One region of the Clostridium sp. JNZ X4-2 genome, then DNA from elsewhere that is predicted to be linked to it. Evidence: riboswitches for the same ligand, from Rfam matches in the RefSeq annotation. Region 1 holds a riboswitch; the other holds the start of a gene.
What was found. A riboswitch is a leader RNA that binds a small molecule or an ion and turns the genes downstream of it on or off. The one in region 1 is predicted to bind cyclic di-AMP.
Positions count from the first base shown of each region.

Region 2: linked by a shared signal. The riboswitch ahead of ACYUJ6_RS00900 (cell wall hydrolase) and the one ahead of ACYUJ6_RS02520 (cell wall hydrolase) in region 1 are both predicted to bind cyclic di-AMP.

Region 1 covers NZ_CM142685.1:492,420-503,381, reverse strand. Annotated here, with positions in the region: gene ACYUJ6_RS02540 (PAS domain-containing sensor histidine kinase) at 1-95, shown strand, start outside; gene ACYUJ6_RS02535 (B12-binding domain-containing radical SAM protein) at 169-1,527, opposite strand; gene ACYUJ6_RS02530 (protein kinase) at 1,719-2,282, opposite strand; gene ACYUJ6_RS02525 (methyl-accepting chemotaxis protein) at 2,568-4,280, shown strand; cyclic di-AMP (ydaO/yuaA leader) riboswitch at 4,378-4,510, shown strand; gene ACYUJ6_RS02520 (cell wall hydrolase) at 4,518-5,285, shown strand; gene ACYUJ6_RS02515 (amidohydrolase family protein) at 5,354-6,688, opposite strand; gene ACYUJ6_RS02510 (pyridoxal phosphate-dependent aminotransferase) at 6,768-7,952, opposite strand; gene ACYUJ6_RS02505 (DUF1648 domain-containing protein) at 8,307-9,443, opposite strand; gene ACYUJ6_RS02500 (GntR family transcriptional regulator) at 9,466-9,852, opposite strand; gene ACYUJ6_RS02495 (pyridoxal phosphate-dependent aminotransferase) at 10,237-10,962, opposite strand, start outside.
Region 2 covers NZ_CM142685.1:141,520-152,481, forward strand. Annotated here, with positions in the region: gene ptsP (phosphoenolpyruvate--protein phosphotransferase) at 1-1,123, shown strand, start outside; gene ACYUJ6_RS00880 (DUF4652 domain-containing protein) at 1,289-2,062, shown strand; gene ACYUJ6_RS00885 (tetratricopeptide repeat protein) at 2,055-3,254, shown strand; gene trxA (thioredoxin) at 3,419-3,736, shown strand; gene ACYUJ6_RS00895 (NAD(P)/FAD-dependent oxidoreductase) at 3,848-4,714, shown strand; gene ACYUJ6_RS00900 (cell wall hydrolase) at 4,758-5,282, opposite strand; cyclic di-AMP (ydaO/yuaA leader) riboswitch at 5,286-5,415, opposite strand; gene cdaA (diadenylate cyclase CdaA) at 5,540-6,391, shown strand; gene ACYUJ6_RS00910 (CdaR family protein) at 6,358-7,605, shown strand; gene ACYUJ6_RS00915 (NAD(P)/FAD-dependent oxidoreductase) at 7,595-9,193, shown strand; gene buk (butyrate kinase) at 9,277-10,362, shown strand; gene buk (butyrate kinase) at 10,488-10,962, shown strand, end outside.

The DNA of each region.
Region 1 (10,962 bases):
TTGAGGAAAATACCGCTGAAAACAATGAATTATTCAAAACCAATGTAGAAAAAATAAACATAGAATTTTCCGACATATATTCTCTTGAAAAATAAAAAAGGGTTTACAGAAATTTAATTAACTATAAACCCTTTTGCAGAAAAATATTTTTCTGGAGACAAAAAGCTCTTAAATGGATGCTTCTTTTATTTTGTTATATATATTTCCATCCCTTTTATTTGATTTTTTCTTGAAAAAAGCTTCCCCGAATTTCACTGCAGCCCATAATCCAATTCTTCTAATCCAGGCTGCGAATCCGAAAATTTTGAACATACTAAAGGAGGATTTAAAGGTGTAGAACAATTTTGCCACTTTAAAAAATTCACTTTGCAGTTCATAGGGTGACATGTTTTTAGGCTTGAAATTTACAACCATCATATCATAATACTGCCAATCATTGTTAAATATACGATTTTCTCTTTTATATTGATTATAAACAGGTGTTTTAGGGAAAGGAGTTAAAATGGAGGGTTGAAATTGATAGGCATTTATTTTTTCACAGAATTTCTCTCCTCTTTCTATATCTTCCATGCTGTCATCATCCAAACCCAATACCAGACTTGCTATCAATTTTATTTTATATTTTGCAAGAATTGTGCCGCATTCTTCAATATCAGTAATTTTTTGTTTTTTATTTATGCTGTCCAGAGATTTTTGGTTCAGGGATTCAATTCCGATGAGTACCCTGTTCAAATGTGCATCATGAAGCAGCTGAAGCAGTTCTTCATCTTTTGCCATATCTGTTCGCCCGAAGAAAAATGTTTCTTTGAATACCAGATTATTTGAAATCATCTTCCTGAGTATCTCCTTGGCCCTATCTTTGTCTGCGGTAAAATTGTCATCTTCAAAATTTACATATTTAAAACCCTGGCTTTTATACATCTTCAATTCTTCTATGACATTTTCAGGAGTTCTCTTCCTGTAAGGATGAAACATTCTGGATGTAGTACAAAATGAGCAGCTAAAAGGACATCCCCTGGAGGTTATGACATTTGCAGCCTTGCAGGGAGTTTTTAAAATGCTGTAATCCGGAAAAGGTATCTCATCTAAATTCTCTACACATTTTGAATAAACAATTTTATCCTTAATATTTCCATTGACTACGTCCACAATTACTTTTTCCCCTTCTCCCACCACAATCTGATCTGCATGCTGCAGGGCCTCCTCGGGCACACTGGAAGCATGTATGCCTCCTATCACCACTTTTTTGTGTTTTACCTTTCTAAAGTAGTCTGCAATATGATAGGCTCTTGCGGAAGAAGAAGTCATGGTATAAATCATTATTAAATCTGCATCTTCAAATTTATCAAAATCCAGATCTGTATACATCTCCTCATATACTTCTGCATCATGCCCTGCATTTTTCAATATTCCCCCCAGTATCAAAGGTCCCACAATAGAATTGGTATGTCCATAAATTTTATCCCCAAATCTATATATGGCATTTCTCCTTATGTCTGCTGCCGGTACAATAAAAATTACTTTCATATTTACACCCTCACCTCATAATTTTATTACTTACAAGTATATTAGTATTTTTGTCTAAATATTTCAACATTAAAAAGTCTTTTTTAATCCGAAATGAACAATTTGGAGGATAAAGATCAAAAAATGATAGGTTTTCAGCTGCTGGCCGAAAATCTATCATTTATCATTTCCAATACCATACAAAGCTTAATCTATCTTGACTGCTTTTTTGTTTCCATATATTCACCCCAATCCATATCAGGCCTTTCCTCAGCCAGTACCTGCATGAACTGCTCCAGAAGTCCCATTTTTTTTAATGCCCTTAAAAAGGACTTTGGATAAGGTATATTTTCTTCATAACTTTTTCTAGGATCTATCAGCATAAGGGATCCATCCTCCTGAACAAACAAGTGGGGGAATCTGATTTCCAATTTCTTAAATCCCATCATCTTCATGGCATCAATCAAATCTACCACCTTTATAACAAATTCCCTCTTTAATCCATATTTTTTCAGATAATCCCCTACATTCATGCCGCCTACATATTCTCTTATAATATAATATCTTCCCAATTCATAGGCTTTTGGAAAATACCCGCTTTTTTCTACTGTCTTCAGTATATAAAATTCATTTCTGCAGCTTTGCGAATTGTTAAATATTTTTAACACCCTTCCATTTGGCATGAGATATACTTGTCCACTATGACCCGCCCCCAGATATCTGCAGTGCTTCAAGCTTACTGGAATTTTTCTGGAACGGATACATCGATTTTTCAAAATAACACCTCCTTTGTTTTTATGTAATACAAAAACAAAGGTCCAATCTATAATGGACAGGCTAAACCTGCTTAATACATAATATTGCAGCTATAAGATTATGTTACTTTATATTATATAATTCGACATTTTATATTTATTTGAATTAAAAAATTTTAGTAATTTGTGATAAATTTGTGATAACAGGATATTATTATTAATATTGTAAGCGTAAATTATTATTAGGGAATAGCACTTTTCCTTCATTTGCAATTACAATTGATTTGATAAGAGGAGGATAATCATATGAAATGGTTTGTAAATCTGAAAATAGGAAGAAAGCTTCTGGTGGGATTCCTGACAACATCTTTGTTCATAATTATAGTAGGTGCTGTTGGAATAGTGAGCCTGGACAAAATAAACAAAGGTTCCAGTGAATTGCATAACAATAATCTAATCACTGTAGAAAACCTGAACACCTTCGATGCCAACTCCATGAAGCTTCGTCTGGAAATAATAAATTTAGTTGAAAGCAGAGATAAAAACAATACTCAAAAAACAATTGATGCCATGAAAAAATTACAAAATCAAAACAGCAGTATAATCAATACATATGAAAATTCAAATTTAACTACAGAGGAAAATACCCAATTAACTGAATTAAACAGGCGAAGGGCTGACTGGCTCAAAATATGCAATAATATAATAAATCTCATGTCAGTTGGAAAATATGATGATGCCATGACTTTAAATAAAGAAGCTGCTTCTTACAGGGACAAGCTTACTGAAAGTGCTGAACAGCTGATTAAAATTACAAATAAAAAAGCTGAAACTCAATATGTCAATAATAACAAGATATTCAAATCTTCTTTTTACACAATAATCATCATAACAATACTTGGAATAATTGCAGCCATAGTTTTAGGCAAGAAAATCACTGATGGTATTATAAAAAGAATAAATAAAATACTTCATTTTACAGACTTGATAAGCAAGGGCGACCTGAGCCATTCCCTGAAAGCCACAAGCAAAGATGAAATAGGAGATATTGCCACAAATTCAAATCAGGCAAAAAATAATATAAAAAATCTAATCGGTGAAATAAATGTCAGTATAGAAGAAATGAGCGCCTCCAGTGAAGAACTGTCTGCATCCACTGAAGAAATATCCTCCATGATGAATTCTGTAAATGAATCCACAGGACATATTGCAGAAGGAGCTCAAAATTTAAGCAGCGTTACACAGAAAATCACCACATCTTCCCAGGAAATAGCACAAAATGTGAAAAACCTTCTGAATGATGCAGGTAAAACAACCAACACCTCTTCAGAAATAAAAGAGCGCGCCAAAAATATAAAAGAAAAAGCCTTACAAAATATAAAAGAGGGAGATTCCCTATACAATGAGAAAAGGAATAAAATTATACAAGCTATAAAGGACGGGAACGCAGTTTCACAGGTTAAGGTAATGTCGGAAACTATCGGAAGTATAGCAGAGCAGACCAACTTGCTTGCACTAAATGCAGCTATTGAATCTGCCAGGGCAGGGGAGGCAGGAAAGGGATTTTCAGTAGTGGCGGAGGAAATAAGAAAACTGGCGGAACAATCCTCCAATACCGTAGAAGGCATAAACAGGATGGTACTTTCTGTAGAAGCAGCTTTTAAAAATTTATCTTCCAGCAGCAATGAAATTCTGGATTATATATCAAATAGTGTACAGCCCAATTATAAGCTTCTCATGGAAACCGGAGTTTATTATGAAAAGGATGCTGATTTTATGAACACCATGTCAGAACACATTGATAGTTCTTCAAAACGAATGAAGGAAATGATGGTGGATATAAGTTCAGCCATTGAAAATACAGCTTCCACCGCAGAAGAATCTGCTGCCGGCTCCGAGGAAATACTAAGCAGTATTGAAGAAGTTACCAAGGCCTCCACAGGTATAGCTGATTCATCCCAAAGCCTGGCAATGCTGGCACAGAATATTGCAAAAACACTGGGTAAGTTCAAACTTTAAGGTTCCAGCTTAACAATATAGCGGGATTTATGGTTACACCTGCCATGGATCCCAGCAATTCCATATGGATATTTTCTGGAAATACTGTTAAAATGACAACCAAGACAAGCCTAAATTTCAGTGATGAAATACGGGGGATAATATTCAGGGGTGAATCTTTTTGCCAAAAAGTAGGGGTATCCCAATCCCGAACCCGTCAACTAACCTCGCAGGCAAAATTAAGGGGGATAACATAATATGAATTTCAGAAAAATCAGTACACTGTTTTTTGCAGCATCTCTTTGTACCATATCTTTTACCCAGGTTCACGCAGCAAATTACAAAGTAAAACCTGGTGATTCTCTATTTAAAATAGGTGTGTTATTTAAAAGCAGTGCAGATACACTAATACGGGATAACAATTTAAGCGGAATTGAAATATATCCAAATGAAATTTTAAATGTGACTTCAAAAACTTATAGTGTACAAGCTAATGACTCACTTTTCCTGATAGCAAAAAAATTCAATATATCTGTTGATGCATTAACTGCTGCTAATTCTAACGTGGACAAGCATATTTACCCAGGCCAGGTACTGAATATACCTGCAGGTTCTGTATTTAAAGGCATCAGTGCAGCTTCTCCTGCTATAATGCCCTACAGTGAAAGTGACCTGGATCTGCTTTCAAGGCTGGTAAATTCAGAAGCCGAAAGTGAGTCCTACAGGGCTAAAGCTGCTGTGGCTGCCGTAGTTTTAAACAGAGTCCATGACTCAAGATTTCCATCCACTATAAAAGATGTGATATACGAAAAATCAGGCGGATACTACCAGTTCACTCCAGTGAAAAACGGATGGATAAACAAGCCTGCTACCCAGGAATCAAGAAATGCGGCCTATGATGCACTTCACGGCTGCGATCCCACAAAAGGTGCACTTTACTATTTTGATGACAGTACCACAAACAAATGGCTGTGGTCAAAACCAATTGCTTTAAGAGACGGAAAAATGGTATTTACCTATTATTAAGAAAACAAGCTGGACAAGCTAAGGGTCTGACCCCCTGACATTTTCTGTCAGAGGATCAGACCCTTATTTTAAATATCCTTTATAAATTTTTCCACTTCAGGTATAATGCAGTCTCGGGTATTTTCTATAATATTTCCTCTTTTCACTACCATAGCTGGATTTTCAAGGTAATTCAAATTTTCAGCGGGATTGCCCTCCAGGACAATAAAATCTGCAAATTTTCCAGGTTCCAATGTGCCCACTTCACTGTCAATTCCCAGAATTTCAGAATTTGATTTAGTGGCAAAAGATATGGCCTGTGCATTTGAAACTCCAGCATATTTTACTTGAAGGTGCAATTCCCTCCAAGTGCCGTAGTGGGTTACAAAAGGCATGGCTGCATCAGTACCGAGGCCAACTCTTATTCCTTCTTTAACGGCTGTTTTAAATCCTTCCGTCATTTCATCCCTTATAATTCTGCCATTGGTAAGCTGCACATTATCCAATTTAGTGTATTCCGTGCTGATTTCCGACACATAAACTGCAGCTGCAAAGGTAGGTATGAGAGCACTGTATCCTCTCAAGGATTTAGGATTGTGTTTAAAAAGCTGTATTATTTCATCATCCATGGAAGCGCCGTGTTCTATAGTATCAACCCCTGCTCTGAGAGCTTCTTTAAGTCCTCTGGTGCTCTGACAGTGGCTTGCTACAAGTAAGCCTGCCCTATGAGCCTCATCACATATGGCTGCAATTTCATCATAGGTCATCTGCACCCTTCCTGCTTCTCCTATTTTCTTGGAATCGGTAACTCCTCCCGTGCTGGCTATTTTTATCAAATCTGTTCCATTATAAATATGAGTTCTTACTTTTTTTCTTCCTTCCCAGGGTGAATCACTGGCCTCAGACACAAATTTATATCCATGCCCGCCTGTTATGCATATCATGGGACCTGCACAAAGCATATCCGGTCCAATTTCCCTGGAACTTTTTATTTCATCCCTTACTTCCAGGTCATAGTAAAAAGGATCTCCAACACTTCTAAAAGTAGTCACTCCTGCATGAAGTGCATCCATGGCATTTTTTTTCATTCCCTGTTTAAGAAGGTGTTTTCCAAGAGCTGATTTCATAAATTCCAAATTTTCATCCGGAGTTCTCTTCACCCCCTCCTCTGCAAAAGGATTTCCGTTTCCAAAAAGGTGGGCATGAGCATTTATAAGCCCCGGAAGTACATATTTGCCTTTCAGGTCAACTATCCTGCAATTTTCAGGTATGCTCACCTCATCTTTATTTCCCAGGCATTTTATTTTGCCGTTTTCATCTGAATTTTCCACTAATATAACGCCATTTTTTATCAATTCATTTTCAAACTTACCATCTATTATATTGCAATTTATAAAAGCACAAATCTGATCCTGTTTACTCACAATAATTATCTCCTTTTTTTGGATAGGGGTCAGACCCCCTGACATTTATTGTCAGGGGGTCTGACCCCTTAACAATTTTTTACAAGTACTCTTTAGCCAATTTATCGAAACTATCCAGGGATTTTTTTATTTTGTCATATGAAATACAGTAGGAAAGCCTGAAATAGCCTGGACACTTGAAAGAAGAGCCTGGAACTATAAGCAGATTGAATTTCTTTGCTTCTTTTGCAAATAGAGCATCATCCGGTATCAGTGATTTAGGAAACAGATAAAATGCCCCTTCAGGTTTAACACAGGAAAATCCTATTTCAACAAGGTGATTATATAGAAGATCCCTGTTTTTCCTGTATATATTTACGTTCACTTCCGAATCCAGACATTTTGCAATTACCCTTTGAAACAGTGAAGGTGCATTTACAAATCCCAAAATTCTATTTGCCACATTTAAAGACTGCATTATGTCGTTGAAATCATCTGCATCACCATTACATACTACATATCCTATTCTCTCTCCGGGAAGAGAAAGTGATTTGCTGTAAGAATATCCAACAAATGAATTTCTATAGTAATTCAATATATAAGGCACTTTTACCCCATCATATGCTATTTCCCTGTAGGGTTCGTCAGAAATCAGATATATGCTGGTGCCTAATTGCTGTTGTTTTCTGTTTAAAACTTCAGACAAGTCTTTAATAAGCTTTTCTGAATAAACCACTCCTGTGGGATTATTGGGTGAATTTATTATTACAGCTTTAGTATTGGAATTTATTTCGTCCTCCAGCTTATTTAGATCAGGTTCAAAGGTTTCCGTATCTGAAGGCACAATTACAAGTTTTCCGTCAAAATTTTTTACATAGTTCTCATATTCGCCGAAAAACGGTGAAAAGGTAATAACCTCATCTCCTGGATTTAAAAGGGTTTTTAAAATAATATTCAATCCGCCTGCTGCACCACAGGTCATTATCAAATTATTTTCAGTTAATTTCAAATTGTATTTTTTGTTGATATGTTCTGCAATTTCAGCCCTCACATCTTCATAACCAGAATTGTTCATATATCCATGGACCAGATTAGGAGGCTCCTCACTTAATATTTCAGCTACAGCTTTTTTTATGGATTCGGGTGGTTTTACATTGGGATTGCCAAGACTAAAATCAAATACATTTTCCTCCCCATAAATCGAAGACAGCCTCTTCCCTTCCTCAAACATGGCCCTTATTACAGAACTCTTAGACACATATTCTTTCATTTTATCAGATATCACAGAATTTCCCCCCTTATATTTAAAGTTCAAATAACAAAGTTCAGATGTTAAAGCCCAAATATCACAGCTGATATTTGAAGCTATAAAAATATTTTAACACAAGAATTTGCGATGTACAATTGACAGTTGGCAGCTCAAATACACAGGCTGCAATTAACAGTTCATAATTGACATCTATACTCAACTCTCAATGCACAATTCACAGTTAACAATGGACAAGCTACGGATTAATCAAAATTAGGAGCTTATAGTCATGAATTAATAGTTTTGGTTGATTTTCAGATGCTGCCGGAAACTTTCATTTACAATTTATTATTCACTATAAACTCCTAGATAAACTTCAGCTCACAATTCTCAGCTTTGAGCAAAAACCGCAATACCTATAATTACCATTGTAAATACAATAATACCTATATATATTGCCATTCCCGCTGGCCTTCCCGCATTTACTGTCCAGCCTACACCAAATCTCTTTTCTACAAATATGGAGGGATCCTCAGGATTATAATATATAGTGTTTGCCAGTTTCCAGAAATCATCATCATCTTTATTTGTAAACCCAGATTCCTCTCTTTGAAAACTGTCCTTCTCCATTTTTATATTGCTGCCTCCCTGTCCGATTCTTATGGACAATACTAAAGTAATTAAAATTGTAAAAATTACAAAAACTATCATTACAATATTAAAAAATGTGGTAGACATTTTAACTATTCTAAATATCTGAATGGTTCCCATAGTAAAGATAACATTTATTATCACAGCAAAAATCACCATGTATATTGACCATATTCTTCTGAACCTTCTGTCCTTTTTTACAGAAATTTCAGGGTTTGAAATTTCTATCTGCTGTTTTGACCAACCTATTGTCTTGTATATTATAAAAAACACTGCAGTAGATGCCATTTGAATAAGAGGCATTTCCCAGATCAAAAATTTTGATTTAATCTGATAGCCATTCACATTTCCTGATAAATCCCAGTGAGTGGATACTTTATGGGGTAAAGGTGCATAATTTACATATCCTAAAATTATATTTATCACAATTATAAATATAGGAATCAAGAAGAACCAAGCTGATATCAAAGTTTTACCTTTATCTCTGGAGTAATCAGTGTCTATTACTAACGCCTGCTTTTTATCTTTAAACCATGAGTACTGTAGTTTAAGATTTTTAACAGCTCTATTGGATATCATATATATTAAAAAATTCACAAAAACAAAGGTAAAAACAGTAAATAAAATCATACCTACATTTAAAAATTCATAATTTAATAAACTAAATAATAATATAAATGGAATTCCTATTACTAAATTATTTCTTATAAACTGTCTTTTTATCTGTCTTATTTCAACACTATTTATTTTATCTTCAGGTATTCTGGAACCAAATACAATTTCCTTTCTAGTAAAATTCGGCGTCAATATATTAATTACAAGCACTATTAAAAATATTAGAAATAAATATATACATAAAAATAAATTTTCCTTCATAACTATCTCACCTACTTTATATTTATTTATTTGATAAATCATATTTTTCATATATATTAGAACATAATTTCAAAATGTCTTCTAATTTATTATGTCTTAAATAAGCTTCTGCCAGTAAGTAAGTAAATTCATTCACCAGTTTTTCATTAAATTTTTCACTATTTTCAGGATAGTTTTCATTTATAACAGCTCCTGTCCTTCTGTCTATATTCAAGTAACCATCAGACTTTAATATATTATAGGTTTTATTTACAGTATGCAAGTTTATCCCTATATCCTCTGCCATTTGCCTTACGGAAGGAAGACTTTCTCCCGGTTTTAGATTTCCATCTGCCATTCCCTCTATAATGCTCCTTTTAAGCTGTTCATATATAGGTGTTTCCGAATCAAAATCTATTTTAATTATCATAACTGCCCTCCTATTCTATTTGTTATATATAATATATAACAAATAGAATAATATTGCAACGATCTTTAATATATTATTTTAAAGTCAGCTTATCAATGTACCATCAAGTAACAGATATTTTAAAAAATAAGCTTAAAGAAAAAAGACAATTAGGAACCTGTCCCCGGATTGTCTTTAAACTTGTATTTTAAACTCTGAATTGCGAATCGTGCATTGTGATTGTACACTGTCAATTGTGCATCGTGAATTGTGAATTATGCATTGTACATTGTGCATTGCGAATTGTGAATTATGCATTGTAAATTATGCATTGTAAATTGTGCATCGTGCATTGTGAATTGTGCATTGTGCATTGTCAATTGTCAATTGTACATTATAAGCAGCCTATCCCTCTTTATAAAATTCAGCCTTTTCCCTGAGTGTTTTCAGTTTTTCAATAGACCTTAAAAGGGTGTCATCTTTTTTTGCAAAATGCAGTCTTATTAAATAATTTATGTCCTCCTTAAAGAAGCTTGAACCGGGGACTGCCCCTATTCCCACATCTTTTGCAAGCCACTCACAGAACTTCAAATCATCTTTTACATTAAACTCTGAAACATCTATGAGAACATAATAGGCTCCCTGGGGTTTGACATATTTAAGTCCTGCCTCCCTTAATCCCTGAAGAAACAAGTCCCTCTTTTCAGTATACAGATTTTTCAGCCAATCATAGTATTCCATGGGTAATTTAAGTCCTGCTACAACTGCTTCCTGAAGCGGTGCCGCCGCCCCCACCGTAAGAAAATCATGTACTTTCCTTACATTTTCTATGACTCTCTCATCACCTATGACATAACCTATCCGCCATCCGGTTATAGAATAAGTCTTGGAAAAAGAGCTGCAGCTTAAAGTCCTGTTGAACATGCCTGGAAGTGAAGCAAAATAAACATGTTTATATGGATCCATTACAATATGCTCATATACTTCGTCAGTTATTACAAAGGAATCATATTTTTCTGCCAGGCCGGCTATGAATTTCAATTCCCCATAGGTAAACACCTTCCCCGATGGGTTGGATGGATTACACAGTATAAGGGCCTTTGGCCTTTGCTTAAATGCATTTTCAAGCTC
Region 2 (10,962 bases), 350 kb from region 1:
TACTGCACAATTGGATAAGAACAAGGTAGCAGCTTTTGTTACAGATATTGGCGGCAGGACTTCACATAGTGCTATTATGGCTAGAACTCTTGAAATACCGGCAGTAGTTGGAACCAATGACATAACAGAGTCTGTTAAAGATGGGGATTTTATAATTGTGGATGGAATTGAAGGAATGGTCATAATAAACCCGGATGAGAGTACCATAAAGCAATATGAAATTAAAATAAAAGCATATAATGAGGAAATGGAAAAACTTAAAGAACTAATAAATGTAGAAACTACTACGAAGTCAGGAAAAAGGGTGGAGGTCTTTGCCAATATAGGAAAACCTCAGGATGTGGAACAAGTCTTGAAAAATGGTGCTCAGGGTATAGGACTTTTCAGAACTGAATTCTTGTATATGGATAGAGAAGATATGCCGGGAGAAGAAGAGCAGTTTCAGGCCTATAGGAATGTAGTGGAGAAAATGGGAGGGAAACCTGTTGTTATAAGGACATTGGATATAGGTGGAGATAAAAAGTTATCCTATCTGCCTCTGCCAGAGGAAATGAATCCTTTCCTGGGATATAGAGCTATAAGACTTTGCCTTCATCGGGATGATATATTCAAACCTCAGTTAAGAGCAATGCTCAGGGCATCTGTCTTTGGAAATTTAAAAATAATGTTTCCAATGATAAGTTCTGTAGAGGAATTTTTACAGGCCAAGAAAGTATTAAAGCAGTGTATGAATGAGCTCGAAAAAGAGGAAAAGAAGTTTAACAAAAATTTGGAAACTGGAATCATGGTGGAAATACCAGCAGCTGCACTGGAGGCTGAAGAACTGGCTAAACATGTAGATTTCTTTAGTATAGGAACCAATGATTTAATACAGTACACACTTGCAGCGGACAGGATGAATGAAAAAGTATCATATTTATACAATCCAATGCATCCTGCTATATTAAAACTTATAAAAAATACTATAGATGCTGCCCATAAGAATGGGAAATTGTGTGCAATGTGCGGCGAAATGGCAGGAGATGAAAATTCCATTCCTATTCTGGTGGAGTATGGATTGGATGAATTTTCAATGAGTGCCTCCTCCATATTGAAAGCAAAGCAAATCATAATGAAAAATTAACATTGAGAAATTATATTAAAAACTACTGGTAGATTTACTATATCGGTAGTTTTTAGTGTATATTTATTATGGTATAATTTAATTAAATACCCAGTAAAGTTACGAGCTTCCACATTTACATAATTTGGCACATGATAAATTGCTTTGTATAAGGAGGAACTTTATATGAAAAGTAAAAAAATCAGCTATTTTTTAGTATGCATGGTATGGGTTATCCTAGCTTTAGGTATTACGGCGTGTTCCAGCAATAAGGAAAGTTCTGATTCTACAAAAAACAGTTCTCAGTATAATTCCACTGATACTAAGAAGATAAGCTCTAATAGTACAAGTAATAAAAAAGGAAAAGTTGAAAATCCAAAAGATAGTGCAGAAAAACATGTGCCCGCAGCTAAGGATTCAGGAGGATTAAGCTTCTTAAAAAAAGAATTAACCAGTGATACTCAGGTAAGCTTTAGTACTCCATGGAAAAGTTCTGAAGATGGAACCTATAGTGCTTGTATAGAGGGAAAAGGCAGTGAAGCTTTAGAAGAAGGACAGGGAAGGATAATAGTAAAAAGTGGACAAAAGGTATATAGTTTTGAAATTGAAAACAATACTGAAATATCTCCCAAATATTTAGAATGGGTTGACAATGAAAATATACTGGTGGTTATAGGAGGCTCTCAGGGTACAGTAGCAAAGGGAGGGGACTTGTATATGTTAAATGTCAATAAGGATGAAGCTGCACTTTTGATAAAGACACCAAGTAAGAAGCAGCAAATAATGTCTGCACAAAAAAATGAAAATGACATAAACTTGAAAGTAGATGTATATGATGATGATATGTACAATAAATCTCATGTGGAGGATTGGATTATCCACTCTTTTAATACAAATTTAAATGGTAAAATAGAAGTGAAAAATTCTGATGGGAAAGTGGTATATGAAATAAATGAATAGATCTCAAAAAATATATAATAAAGCTCTAAATAAATATAATGACGGATATATAAAAAAATCAATGGAGTTATGTGATGAAAGCATATCTATAAATATAAAGAACAGAGCGGCTATTAACTTGAAGGGTCTTTTACTATATTTAAAAGGCAATTTACAGGGTGCACGAGAACTTTGGAATATGAACCATGAAGTTAATAATGATGAGGTGGCCGAAAAGTATCTTGAAGGGTCAAAAAAAGATGATGTAAGATTTAATTTATATAAGGAAGCTTTGACATTAATCAGAGAATTGAAGATAAATGAAGCATTGGTATTGCTGGAAAGATGTGCTGAAAGTGATTTTAATTATATTGAAGTAAATAATTATAGTGCCTTGTGCTATATAAAGAAGGGTAATTATAATAAGGCATTGGAAAAGATAAATAATGTTTTTGAAGTGGATTTACATAATGCCAAAGCCAAAAAAAATATGAGATTTCTTAAAGATGTAAATGTAATAAAGAAAGGGTCGAATGTAAAAAGAGCCACATTTGTTTCTCTAGCTGTAATATTTGCCATAGCATTAATAATTGGAGTTTATAAGGGGATCATAAATCATAAAAATGATTTTGTTAATAAGAACCAGGCGGTAAAAGTAGTAAAGCATAAAAATAATGGTAATTTGGATAATAATAAGGATGTCTTTAATGAAAAGGATATGAAAAAGTACATACAAAATAAAGATTATGATTCTATGTATCTGCAGGTTAATAAATGGAAGGATAAAAAGTTGAATTCATATGATGGGGAAGTTTTATCAAGGGCTTCACAAGTCTTATATGGAGAAGGATGTTTGTATTTCTATAATTTAGGCAGTAAATATTTAAATAGTGGTGATTATAGTAATGCTATTTCTTATTTTAATAAAGCCTATGAATTTGGTTCTAAAAGCGATTTATATCCCCATATAATTTATTTTCTCGCAAATTCTATTGATTTGTCAGGAGATTTGAAAAGTGCCGCAAAATATTATTCTCAATATGATGAAAATTTTTCTGATGGAAATTATGAAGAAACGGTTTTATACAGGCTTGCTATTATATATAAGGGTATGGATGTGAGCACATCTAAAAATTATGCTGAAAAGCTAGTAAATAAATATCCTGTATCCATTTATAACAATTCTATAATAAATAGTATAATAAACAGCTAAATTTTAAAGACTAAAAAGTAGCTGCTAGACAAATAATAAAATTGTTATCTAAAGATGTAGCACTGCTATTTTCAGCATTAAAAGCAGGAATATTACAGTGACTAATCATCAGATAAAATATAATTAAGGGAAATACCCTTAAAAATTATTAAGGAGGGAAAGTAATGGTAGAAGAAATAAAGGATTCAGATTTTTCTAATTCAATTGAAAGCTCATCTACTCCTGTAGTTGTTGATTTTTGGGCTTCTTGGTGCGGACCTTGTAAAATGTTATCCCCTGTAATAGAAGAGGTTTCAGATGAATTACAGGGAAAGGCAAAATTCTTCAAGCTGAATGTAGATGAAAATCCGGTTACAGCAGCACAGTTTAAGATTGCAAGTATCCCAACTGTTATGGTATTTAAAGATGGAAATATGGTAGATAAATTTATTGGATTTAGACCAAAGGATACTATAAAGGATGTTTTGGAAAAACATATTTAATTGCGAACAGTTATTGGGAATTAAAGTATATTAAAATGACAAATTGACTTTGTTAATTTGTCATTTTAATTATATTGTTATATATGAAAATAAATTAGGAGGTGGATTCAAGTGAATTCCAGATATGATATTGCCATAGTAGGAAGTGGACCGGCAGGACTTTCCGCAGCAATCAATGCCAGGATAAGAAATAAAAGCATCCTTGTATTCGGAAAAACAGAGCTTAGTGCTAAATTAGTAAGGGCTCCCAAAATCAATAATTATCTTGGCCTGCCAGATATAACAGGATTGCAGCTAAAGGGAAGATTTGAAAATCATATAAAATCCATGGGTATAAATATAACTTTTGAGAAAATAAATGAAATATATGCTATGGGTGAATATTTTGGACTTATGGTGAATGAAAAGATGTATGAAGCAAAAACCATTGTATTAGCCACGGGTATTGAGTATACTAAAGCTCTGAAAGGTGAAGAGGAACTTTTGGGCAAGGGAGTAGGATATTGCGCCACCTGTGATGCCCCTTTGTATAAGGGAAAAGCTGTTGCTATCATAGGATACAATAAAGAAGCTGAAAGAGAAGCTAATTATGTAAATGAATTGGCTGAAAAGGTATATTATATACCTATGTACAGAGATGAGCTGGATTTGAATAAAAATGTAGAGGTAGTAAAAGATAGTATCCTTGAAATATACGGAAAAGAAAAAGTTGAAAAGGTTATTTTAAAGCATGGAGAAATAAGTACAGATGGAGTATTTGTATTAAAGGACAGTATCTCACCGGCTCAACTGGTACCGGGAATTGTAATGGAGGATAATCATGTAAAGGTTGATGTAAATATGAATACCAATATACCGGGATGCTTTGCAGCAGGAGATTGTGTTGGAAAGCCATATCAGTATATGAAGGCTGCAGGTCAGGGACAGGTAGCTGCATTAAATGCTGTTTTATACCTTGACAAACAACAAGTTAATTAAAAAGAGGCTGTTGCACTAATCTTTTTAGTGCAACAGCCCTTTTTTAGTTGACTACAAAAAACACATGGTTTCCTATAGATTTAACATTTTTTTTATCTATATTTTTCATCCATTGGGAAGTGGCTATTCTCGGGTTATAGAAGAAAATAGACTTACCTGTGGGATCTACTCCTTTTAATGCTTGAAGAACTGCGCTATAGCTTTCCTCATTTGGAGTTACATCTATAACTCCATTTTTCACACAGGAAAAAGCTCCTCTTTGTGTTACTACTCCTTTTACTGTTTTTGGGAATTCAGGATATTGCAATCTGTTCAATATTACAGAAGCTACTGCCACCTTACCTTCAAAGGGTTCACAATTACTTTCAGCATAAACTACTTTGGCCATTAAATCTACGTCATTTTGTGTTATGTATATTTTTTGGTTAGAGTAGTTAAATACCTGAACAACCTCTTCCTGTTCATTAAACAAAGTGGAATTGGTGCTGTTAAGAGTGTGTGAACTTACATTTTGAGAAGGTATAAATAGCATCAAAAAGAAAATAATAAAATAAATAATTTTTTTCAAATTGAATCATCTCCTTATTACCGACGGGGTTAGCTGACGGGTTCGGTAAAGGCATAACCTACGTATAAATACGATTCACCCCAATGTTACTGGTTTCCCCGTGTTTTTAGTAAAACTTAGGTCAATGATATTGTACCCATTTAACAAAATAAAATACATTCTATTAAAATTTTTTAAAATCATTTAAAGTACTGATATAAACAATGTTAAATAGTGTATAATTATTAGTAGATACTTTTTATAGGACGGTGAAACGGGTGGAATTATTGCAAATGATGGTTAATTCAGTGAGAAATATAAGCATATCATCTGTTATGGATATATTAGTGGTGTCGTATATACTTTACAAAGGATATATGCTTATAAAAGAAACCAGAGCTGAGCAGCTTTTAAAGGGAATTATACTTATAATATTTCTTATACCAATAAGCAGTTTTTTTCACTTGGTAATGCTTAATTGGATACTTACCAAGACCTTAACTATAGGTGTTCTCTCTTTTGTTATTATATTTCAGCCTGAAATTCGTCGGGCGCTTGAGCATCTGGGGAGAACTGCCTTTAATGATAAACACATATTACAGGATGAAGAAGTAATGGAAAAGGTGGTAACTGAAATTGTAAATTCCGTAGATAATTTATCTAAAAGTAAAACAGGAGCTCTTATTGTAATTGAACAGATTACAGGGCTTGGAGATATAATAAATACGGGTACTAAAGTAGACGCCATAGTATCAGCTGCCCTTTTAGAAAATATATTTGTAGTAAATACGCCGCTGCATGATGGGGCAACTATAATAAGGAATGACAGAATAGTGTCAGCAGGTTGTTTTTTACCTCTTACGAACAACAATGATTTAAATAAAAAGTTGGGTACAAGGCATAGAGCTGCAATTGGAATATCAGAAAATTCCGATGCCTTAATTGTAGTAGTCTCGGAAGAAACGGGGACTATTTCCTTTGCTGTAAATGGAAAACTTATAAGAAATTACACTAAGGATAGACTAAAAAAGATCCTTGTTACTATAATGAAAAAAAGATCCCAAAAAAAGTCTACATGGAGAGAGAGGGTGATTGAGTGGAAGGAAAAAATAAAAAAAGCCAAATCTTAATAAAGGTATGTTGTGTAATTGCAGCATTCATTTTATGGTTATATATATTTAATGTTCAAAATCCTATAACAGAGAGAAAGATTGTGGTGCCTGTAACTATAGTCAATAAAGATGTACTTGCTCAATCAAAACTTGTTCAGGTAGGCAGCGATCAATTTAATATATCTCTTCTTATAAAGGGAAATGCTTCTGATGTATACTCGGTAAAGCCAAGTGATTTTAAGCTGAACTCGGATTTAAGTTCTTATGTCATGAAAAAAGGGGAAAACAATATACCGGTGACTGTAAAAAAGAGTCCTGATAATATAAGCATAGAAAATAACGAGAACTTGTGGATAAAGATACAACTTGATGAATTGAAGAAAAAAAGTGTACCTATAAGGGTAACTATAATAGGAAAACCCAAGGCGGGATATTATGCCCTGGATCCAGTCTTGAAGGTGGAAAAGGCAGAAATAAGCGGTTCTCAGGATATGGTAAATGAAGTAAGATATGCTGCAGCCGTATATGATGTAAGATATGCTCAGAATGATATAAATACAACAGTGTCACTTCAGCCTCAGGATGTATCCGGGAATATAATAAAAAATGTTAAAATAAATCCTGCTGGTGTTAAGATTAAAGTGCCTGTTGGAAAAATAAAAACTGTTCCGGTGAATATTAAAATTCAAGGCAATTCTGCAGGTGAGGCTATAACTAGTTCAATAACTGCAGTGCCAGACAAGATAGACATATCAGGGGATGAAAGTGTAATAAAGAATATAAGTGGAATAGACACGGAACCTATTGAGCTAAGTAAAATGGGAGATGCAGGCAATGCCCAGGCGAAATTAATAGTTCCAAAGGGAGTAAAATTAATAAATAGTAATGGGATAGTACAATTAAAAATAAGTTCCGGTACAGTTAAAACTGATAGTGAATCTCAAAAACAGTTAAATCTTAATGTACAGATTAGAAATTTAAATAACAGTTATACGGCGAAATTGAGCAGCAGCAGTGTGTCAATAGTAGTTTCAGGATCTGACAGTATTGTAAATAATTTAAATGCGGATAGTATAGTATGCTTTGTAGATACCAGTTCAATGTCTGAGGGAGTTCAGTCAGCTAATGTGGTTGTATCCCTGCCTCAAGGCATATCATTAGTATCACAAAGCCCACAGAATATAAATGTAGATATAAGGCAGAAAACAGCGGAGGATCAAAATGGCAATTAGGATAAATAATTTGATTATAAATATAGATGAAGACTGTGCAGAATTAAAAAATAAAGCTGCCAAAAAACTTAGGATAAGTGAAGGCGACATTGAAAGATTTAGAATACTGAGGAAATCTATAGACGCTAGAAGAAAAAACAATATAAGATTTAACTGTTCTGTAGAAGTGAGCTGTCGTGGAGAAAAAAAAATGGCATTGAAGTTAAGTGACAAAGATGTAAAAATAGAAGAAAAAATTGCAGAAGAAGAGGCGGCAGTTCCGGGAAAAAAGAAGATGAGTTCCAGACCTGTAGTTGTTGGCATGGGTCCTGCAGGTATGTTTGCAGGACTTTTCCTGGCAGAAAGAGGATACAGACCCATCATAATAGAAAGAGGAGAAAGAATTGAAGACAGGACAAAAACTGTAAATCAATTTTGGAATACTGGAAAGTTGGATTTGGAGTCCAATGTACAATTTGGAGAAGGCGGTGCAGGAACCTTTTCCGACGGGAAATTAACCACTAGGATAAAGGATAAAAGGTGCGATTTTATTTTAGATACATTTTCAAAATATGGTGCTCCAGATGAAATTACATATGATGGCAAGCCTCATATAGGAACGGATAACTTGAAACTTGTAGTTAGGAATATAAGAAATAAAATATTAGAATCAGGTGGAGAAATATTATTTAAAAGTAAACTGGAGGATTTGGTAATAGAAAATAAAAGGCTAAAAGCGGTAATTGTAAATGGAAGTGAAATACACTGTGATAATTTAATACTGGCTATAGGGCACAGTTCCAGGGATACCTATGAAATGCTTTCTAGAAGAGAAGTATTCATGGAATCTAAGGCTTTTGCAATAGGGGTCAGGGTGGAACATTCACAACATATGATAGATGTGAACCAATATGGAAAATTTGCAGGACATCCTAAACTAGGACCTGCAGACTATAAGCTTACACATAAAAGTAAAAGTGGAAGAGGAATCTACAGCTTTTGTATGTGTCCCGGAGGAAAAGTTGTAGCAGCAGCCTCAGAGGAAAGGGCACTTGTGACTAATGGAATGAGTTATTATAACAGGGATCTGGACAATGCAAATTCTGCCGTAGTGGTAACTGTGGCAGAAAGGGATTTTCAAGGTAATTCCCCTTTAAAGGGTATGGAATTTCAAAGATATTATGAAAGGCTGGCATATAAGCTGGGTGGAGGAAATTATACTGCTCCAGTACAATTGATTAGGGATTTTTTAAGAGAAAGAGTATCCACTGCATTTGGAAAAGTAAGACCCACTTATATGCCGGGATGTGAATTTAGGGATTTAAGGCAGTGTCTTCCTGCAGAAGTGGTCAGTGCATTGCAGGAGGGATTTGTCCACTTTGAAAAGAAAATAGGAGGATATGCAGAAGGTGATGGGATAATAACAGGTATTGAAACCAGGACTTCTGCACCAGTTAGAATAATGAGAAATAGTAATTTGGAAAGTATATCTGTGGAGGGATTATATCCCTGTGGAGAAGGTGCAGGATATGCAGGAGGTATAATATCTGCGGCAGTAGACGGTTTAAAAACAGCAGAAAACATAATTAAAAATTACAGGCCCTTATAATTAATATTGTTAAAGGCTTTCTTTTTAAAATATATTTGGTAAAATATGATTATCGGGAAATATATTTTATGGAGGTATTTTATATGGATAATATTATACTGGCAATTAATCCTGGATCTACGTCAACGAAAATAGCATTATTTGAAAATGAAGAATGTAGAATTTCAGATAATATATTGCATGATGTGAATAAAATAAAAGGTTTTCAGAGCATATATGCTCAAAAAGAAATGCGTACGGAAGTTGTATTAAACTGGCTTAAATCCAATAACATAGCACTAAGCAGCTTATCTGCCGTAGTGGGCAGGGGGGGATTGTTAAGATCCATGCCTGGTGGAACTTATAGGGTTACACAAAAAATGCTGGAGGATTTAAAGATAGGTTATCAGGCACAACATGCCTCCAACTTAGGTGGAATCATTGCAAATATAATAGCCAAGAAAGCTGGGGTACAGGCATTCATAGTGGATCCGGTAGCAGTAGATGAAATAGATGATATTGCGAGAATATCTGGTATGCCTAAGATTGCAAGAAGATCTCTTGTTCATGCATTAAATACCAAGGCTGTTTGTAGAAAAATATGTGATAAATACAATAAGGATTTTAACAGCAGTTCCTTTGTAGTTGCTCATATAGGCGGTGGAATTTCTGTATCACCCATTGAAAATGGCAGAATAATTGATACAAATAATGCAAATGAAGAAGGGCCTTTTTCACCGGAGAGAACAGGAACTTTGCCCTGCGGAGATTTAATAGAATTAGCTTTTAGTGGGAATTACACTTATGAGGAACTGAGAAAAAAGATTGTAGGCGGAGGGGGACTTGTAGCGTACTTAGGGACAAATGATGGTAAAAAAGTAGCTGATAGAATTGAAAATGGAGATAAAAAAGCAAAATTTATACTTCAGGCAATGGCATATCAGATTGCTAAGGAAATAGGGGCCATGTCTGTAGAACTCAGTGGAAAGGCTGATGCGGTAATACTGACTGGAGGAATGGCTTATAGCAAGATTCTTACAGATGTTATAAAAAAAATGGTAGGTTTTATTGCTCCTGTTGAAATAATCCCGGGGGAACTTGAAATGCTGGCTTTAGTACAGGGAGCATTAAGAGTACTTCAAGGAAAGGAAAGGGTGAAAATTTACGATGAGGAGGCATCGTTTTCATAGTAAACTAAATATCATTGACAGTGCAAGCTGCTTATGCCAGCATGGTATTCCCTCTTTATGAAGCTTGGGGATAAGCAATGGCAGCCATGAGGGAATAAACTAATAGGATTTTAAGGAGGGTAAATATGCTTTGCAGAATTTTAGTAATTGCTCCTGGTTCCACATCCACTAAAATATGTGTTTATGAAAATAAAAAAGAAATAATGAGGGAAACTGTAATGTATTCGTCAACTCAAATAAGTAAATATGACAGGATTTATGATCAGTTTCAATTTAGGAATGAAGATATATTAAATACATTGAAGAAAAAAGCTGTGAATTTAAATACCTTAAATGCAGTAGTTGGAAGAGGAGGGCTTTTAAAACTTGAGGGAAGTGAAATTTATAGGGTGAATAAAGCAATGATAGAGGATTTAAAAGCTGGAATAGAGGGTGAACATGCTTCAAATTTAGGCGGCATAATAGCAGATAGTATAGCAGCACCCTTAAATATACCTGCATTTATAGTGAATTCAGTTACTATAGATGAATTGGAGGATATAGCAAGAATATCAGGTATGCCTGAGATAACCAGAAAGAGCAAATTTCATGGGTTGAATC